Regions from separate parts of the Metabacillus sediminis genome, predicted to be linked through region 1. Evidence: riboswitches for the same ligand, from Rfam matches in the RefSeq annotation. Region 1 holds a riboswitch; the other holds the start of a gene.

Evidence for each region. Region 1 has a riboswitch for cobalamin ahead of WCV65_RS05745 (ribonucleoside-diphosphate reductase subunit alpha). Riboswitches for the same ligand answer to the same signal wherever they lie in the genome.
Region 2: another riboswitch for cobalamin. It lies ahead of WCV65_RS08445 (ABC transporter substrate-binding protein); the one in region 1 lies ahead of WCV65_RS05745 (ribonucleoside-diphosphate reductase subunit alpha).

What each region holds. Positions count from the first base shown of each region.
Region 1 is NZ_CP147407.1:1,063,656-1,066,888, forward strand. It holds gene WCV65_RS05745 (ribonucleoside-diphosphate reductase subunit alpha) at 1-1,393, opposite strand, end outside; cobalamin riboswitch at 1,507-1,687, opposite strand; gene dat (D-amino-acid transaminase) at 1,884-2,741, shown strand; gene WCV65_RS05755 (SGNH/GDSL hydrolase family protein) at 2,893-3,233, shown strand, end outside.
Region 2 is NZ_CP147407.1:1,593,597-1,596,829, forward strand. It holds gene WCV65_RS08440 (NUDIX hydrolase) at 1-404, shown strand, start outside; cobalamin riboswitch at 510-694, shown strand; gene WCV65_RS08445 (ABC transporter substrate-binding protein) at 878-1,849, shown strand; gene WCV65_RS08450 (iron ABC transporter permease) at 1,812-2,840, shown strand; gene WCV65_RS08455 (adenosylcobinamide amidohydrolase) at 2,857-3,233, shown strand, end outside.

The DNA.
Region 1 (3,233 bases):
CGCTTTGGTTTTGGGTGATTTCTGTACAAAGATTGGTACAATATACCATTCCAGCATGTGCATTGGCATTCATCCGGTTCACTTCATCCCGGTAGAACATAAACGGTGTTCCGGATTCCAGCTGGCTGATCATAATGCGTTTCATAATATCGATCGCCGGAATGATTTCCTTCGCCAAATCAGAGTGGCGGACACATTCCCAATATTTTTCCCGGAAGCTGCCGCTGCCTTTTTTCTCGTCAAAAAAATCCTCCAGGCTGTAGCCGAGTGTTTTTCTTACCTCATGCGGGTCGAATAAATACCAGTCACCGCGTTCCTCGACCTGTTCCATGAAAAGATCCGGCAGACAGACGCCCGTGAACAAGTCATGGGTGCGGAGACGCTCATCTCCATTGTTCAGTTTTGAATCAAGGAATGAGAAAATGTCCTTGTGCCATACATCCAGGTAAACCGCAATCGCGCCTTTTCTTTGGCCAAGCTGATCCACGCTGACCGCCGTATTGTTGAGCTGCTTCATCCACGGAAGCACACCGGAGGAAACGCCTTTGAATCCGCGGATATCACTGCCGCGGCTGCGGATTTTCCCAAGATAGACACCGATGCCGCCGCCGCTTTTCGAAAGATTCGCAATGTCTGTGTTGCTGTCAAAAATCCCCTGCAAACTGTCGTCAATTGTATCGATAAAGCAGCTGGACAGCTGACCGACGGATTTCCCTGCATTTGATAGAGTAGGAGTCGCAACCGTCATATAAAGATTGCTCAGCGCCCAGTATGCTTCTTTTACGAGGTGGATCCTGTGCTCCGCCGGCTCTTTTGCCATCAGGGTCATTGCAATGATCATAAACCGTTCCTGAGGAAGCTCCATCACATTTTTGCTGTAGTCGCGGGCAATGTAGCGGTCAGCAAGTGTCCGGAGTCCAATATAGGTGAAGAGCAGATCGCGGTCCGGATCGATTATCTCGCCCAGCTCGCTGATTTCTTTTGGGCTATAGACTTGCGGAATCAGATCTCCGTAAATGCCGATGCTATGAAGCTTATCGACTAATTCAAGAAATGATCCGTACTGCTCTCTTTTTTCATAGCCCCTGCTTTTGGCCGCTTCAGCATAGAGCTGATCCAAATACAGACGGGCACAGAAGTATGTCCAATCCGGCTCAAGCTCGGATATATTGGCCAAGCCTTCTAATATGCTTAGGTTTTTTATTTGTTTTTCTGTATATGTATCTCTGGATGCAATCAATTCTTTTAATCTCTCTGTAAAGTGATGCAAATCAAGGTGGGGGAAGTCCGTCCCGGCTTCCTGAATCCATTGAGTAAAGTCATGTTCGTCAAACGGCCCTTTTATGCCTTTTTCATTGGTAATCATCGTCATCGTATCGGTTGTCATAGCCATCCTCCTCCAAGGGAAAATAAAAAATCCGCTCTTGGCAATTGAGCGGATCAAACGATAGAATAAAAGAGGATCTTTTATTTCCACCGTTTCATCTTCCCAATCCCCGGGAAAAGCGAAACATATCCAGCATCGGCAGGTCTCCTGACTTGTGCTTCCTCCTACTTTGAGCCCTTCCCGTACGAAGCCGTACAGTGGTATGCCCATTTCGTCACACTTACAGTTGCGGGGACAGTTCCGGTATCTCACCGGATTCCCTTTTAAGCTAATCTTAGCACCGTTTGCTGTGGAATATAATCAATATATAGTAGTTTGTTTTTTGTTTGTATTCTATATCTTGTGTTTAGTATAGATACATATTATAGGACAAGAATGCAGATTTCAACTATTTACCGTCAAAAATATTCTTTTTTATTTATTCGGATGTGCTTGACAACAGCGCGGCCCACCGTTTGTAATGATAAGAACAAATCCTAAACGTTAGAGGTGCACAATGAAAATCCTGATGAATACGAAACTGATTGATAGAGGGCAGGCAAAAGTAGATATTGAAGACAGAGGGTATCAGTTTGGAGACGGTGTATACGAAGTGATCCGCGTGTATGAGGGAGAAATTTTTACAATGGATGAACACCTTCAGAGACTCGAAAGAAGTGCAGGTGAAATCAAAATCTCTCTTCCTTACAGTTTGACGGAGCTTAAAGACAGAATAAGAGAATTGGTGTCAGTGAATCAGGTATGGGACGGCGGAATCTATATGCAGGTGACAAGAGGGGTCAGCCCAAGAAATCATCTTTTTCCCGGATCAGATATTCCAGCTCAGCTGGTAGCCTATCCGATTCCATCGAAACGTCCGGAAGAGCTTCAAAAAACCGGCGTTGAGGTCATCACAGCGGAGGATATGCGCTGGAAACGATGCGACATTAAAAGCCTGAATCTTCTGTGGAATGTGATGGCGAAACAGGAAGCTGCGGACGCAGGAAAATTTGAAACCATTTTTGTGCGGGACGGTATTGTCACAGAAGGAAGCTCAACAAATTTTTATGCAGTTAAGGATGGAACGGTTTATACGCATCCCTCCAATCACTTCATTTTGAACGGGATCACACGCCTTAAAATATTGGAAGCATGCAGAAATGCCGGGGTAAATACAGTGGAAAGAGAAATTCAGGCATCCGAACTCGATCAGTATGAGGAAGCCTTTATCTCCTCTACAACGATCGAAGTTATGCCGATTGTAAAAATTGACGGCAAATCCTACAGCAAAGGAAAGCCGGGACCGGTCACCCTGTCGATTCAAAAAGCGTTCCGGGATTTGCTTCCCGACCGGAAAAAGGACGGCGTTTTATAAGCAGTAATACCATTTAAAACCCGGGAATGCTGTTCAATACGCATTCCCGGGTTTTATTATGAGCAGCACATTGATGAAAGTGCAGTTGTAAGCTTTTCCAAAGATTTAAGGTACAATAAAAGAATCTCACTGAAAGGTGCAAACCATTGAAATGAAAAGTGTAAAACTGATAGCGGGAATTTCATTAGCCGCAAGCATATTGTGGATAGGCGGTTTAGGATACACGGTGAACAGCCAATTTTTTCAGCAGCCTGATCCTCCTGCAAAAATGATCACCAAAACATCTGATCCAAAGCCGGTCAAGCAGGATGGTGAGTATCTTGTCGTTGGGCTTGGCGATTCTCTTACAAGAGGGATTGGCGACGGAAGCGGGAAAGGATATGTCGGGTATTTAATGGATCATCTGCGAGGCAAGTCAGAGCAGAAGTTCCAGCTCTCTAATTTATCTATCAGCGGACAGACATCGTCCGGGCTGGACAAGCAGCTGAAGCA
Region 2 (3,233 bases), 530 kb from region 1:
GAGCAGTTGTTTTTAGAGACAACAAGATCCTTCTCGTTCGGGAGATGATGGATGGTCGCTGGTCCCTGCCTGGAGGATGGGCGGATATCGGGGTAAGTCCTTCGGAAAATGCAGCAAAGGAGGCATTTGAGGAGTCTGGGTTAGAAGTTAAGCCAGTAAGGCTGATTGCGGTGATGGACAAGAAGTGCCATCCTCATCCGCCTGGAGCCTATCATATTTATAAGCTTTTCTTTTTGTGTGAAGAAATAGGGGGCAAGCTCACAACTGGTTTTGAGACATTGGATGCAGGTTTTTTTGGACTGGATGAACTTCCTGAACTTTCTGTTGGCAGAATTACAGAAAGCCAGATTAGAATTTTGTTTGAGTATGGATGGGATGCAGAAAAACAGGTGTACTTTGATTAACGACTGTGAAAAGCAGCTGTCTGCTGCTTTTTCCTTTTCATAAGTTAATAGAAAGCGACTGACATGAGGCTTAAGGTTGTGTATAATACTTCGTGTACGAAATATTCATATCGATAAGGTGTAGGTGCTGATTTTTTTGTCAGCTTAAAAGGGAAGCCGGTTTAACTCCGGCGCGGTCCCGCCACTGTAAATGGGAGTGACCTGCTTAATCCACTGTGCGGCAATGCATGGGAAGGAGCGGGGAGCGATGATCATGAGCCAGGAGACCTGCCTCACACCTCGTCACCGCATACCTACGAGGATAGGATGGTGTTAACGTTGACAGGAAAGTCTCTTATTGGCTTATGCAGTCTACATAACATGAACCGTCATCTCCTTTTGCCAGGGAGGTGTTTTTTGTTTTTCAGGAAATCCAGCCAAGCTTGAGCTGGTGACGGCAACGCAATTGAAGAATGATTACGGGGGATAAAAAAATGAATAAGTACTTATCTGCTTTAACAGCGCTGCTTTTGACAGCGGGCGTCTTAGGAGGCTGCGCATCTGATTCTGCAGCACCTGAGAAAACAAAGGAACAGCAGGCATCACAGGAAAACAAAACAGAATTTCCAATTATAATAAAAGATGCATCCAATTCAGAAGTGACAATTGAAGATGAGCCGAAGAAAATTGTTTCTCTAATTCCGAGCAATACGGAAATTATCTTTTCTATGGGTTTGGGAGATAAAGTTGTTGGCGTAACCGATAACGATAACTATCCGGAAGAAGCTCTTAGGAAAGAAAAAGTCGGCGGAATGGATTTTAATGTTGAGAAAATTATTGGCCTTCAGCCTGATTTGGTGCTGGCACATGAATCAGGGGCGCATAATTCCGCTGATGGACTGAAACAGCTGAAGGATGCAGGAATTGATGTAGTGGTGGTCAATGAGGCACAAAGTTTCGAAGAAGTTTATGAGTCTATGGAAATGATCGGGAAGGCAACGGGAGAAGGTGAGAAGTCTGAGAAAATGATTGATGGAATGAAAAAGGATCTTGCCAATATCGAAGAAAAAGCAGCGAGCATCCCGGATGATCGAAGAAAAAGGGTGTTCGTAGAGGTTTCTCCTTCACCCGAAATCTATACAGCAGGCAAAGACACGTTCCTTAATGACATATTAACGACGGTCGGAGCTGAAAATGCTGCGGCAGCACAAAGCGGATGGCCGAAAATGACCGAAGAAGCAATTGTTAAATTGAATCCAGATACCATTGTGACGACCTATGGCTATTATAGTCCGGATCCCATTAAACAGGTGATGAGCCGGAAAGGCTGGGAGAGTGTTGCCGCAATCAAAAATAAAGCAGTTTTTGACGTGCATTCGGATAAAGTTACAAGACCGGGTCCGCGTTTAATTGAAGGAGTAGAAGAACTTGCGCACTCAATCTATCCGGACGTTTTTACAAAATAACCGTATCTTTCAATATACTTTGGCGATCCTTTTTTTAGCGGTCGCCTTTTTAGCTGCCGTTTCTATTGGTACTGCAGCTATTTCTCCAGCTGAAATTGTTTCTGTTCTATTAGGCGGAAATGCGGCTTCTGAGGCAAATGAAAATATATTAATGTCGATTCGTATTCCGCGTGTTCTCCTCGCAGGCCTTGTAGGGGCGGCACTTGCTTTATCAGGTGCCGCTTTTCAGGGGCTGCTGAGAAATCCGCTAGCCGATCCTTATACACTCGGAGTTTCCTCGGGTGCATCTCTCGGAGCAGTTAGTGTTATTTATTTTGGATTCCAGGCGTTCGGCAGTTTTTCCCTGCCAATCGTCAGCATCGCTTCCGGATTTCTGACCATGTTTGGTGTCCTTGGATTTGCTTATCTCGCCCAGAGGAGAACGTCAATGGAGACGATGATCTTAGCAGGGATTATCTTTAACTCGTTTTTAGGTTCTTTCATTTCCCTGATCATCGCTTTGAGCGGAGAGGAGCTCAGGCAGGTAATGAACTGGCTTCTTGGCAGTGTTTCGATGAGAGGCTGGCCATATGTACATATGATTTTGCCGTTTACAGCTGCTGGTGCATTTCTGCTTCTTATGCACAGCAGAGAATTGAATGCATTTGCCTTCGGAGAGGACCGGGCGCGCCATATTGGAGTTAATGTGAAACGGAAGCAATTTCTTATCATTATTTCCGCTTCAATGCTGACGGGTTCTGCGGTTGCTGTTTCCGGGACGATTGGTTTTGTCGGACTTGTTATTCCTCATATGACGAGGCTCCTGTGCGGAAGTGATCACCGCCATTTGCTTCCATTATCGATGATATTCGGAGCAGGATTTCTGATTTTGACTGATTTGCTGGCAAGGACGGTCATTTCACCGGTAGAGCTTCCAATTGGGATTATCACCGCAATTGCCGGAGCCCCGGTTTTTGCCGCTATTCTGGCAGCTAAGAAAAGAAGTTCGTAGGAAAGGAGGTTAATATATGATTTCAGTTCAGAATATTGCTGGCGGATATCATCAAAAAAACATATTGAATAACATCTGTTTCTCCGTGCAGGAAGGGGAGTTCTTCGGTATTCTCGGACCTAATGGCAGCGGGAAAACGACATTGATGAAGATGCTATCAGGCATTCTGCCGGTGACAAAAGGACAAATCATGATAAAAAATAAGAACGTAACGGCATACTCCAGCAAAGAACTGGCGAAGGTGATGGCTGTTCTGCCCCAGCTTACCCAGACAGCGTTTGACATGACGGTAAAGGAAGCGGTCAGTATTGGACGCTACCCCCATCAGGCAAGGATTCTTCCAAGGTGGACAGTTGAGGATGAAGAGCTTGTGGAGCTTGCGATGAAGGATAC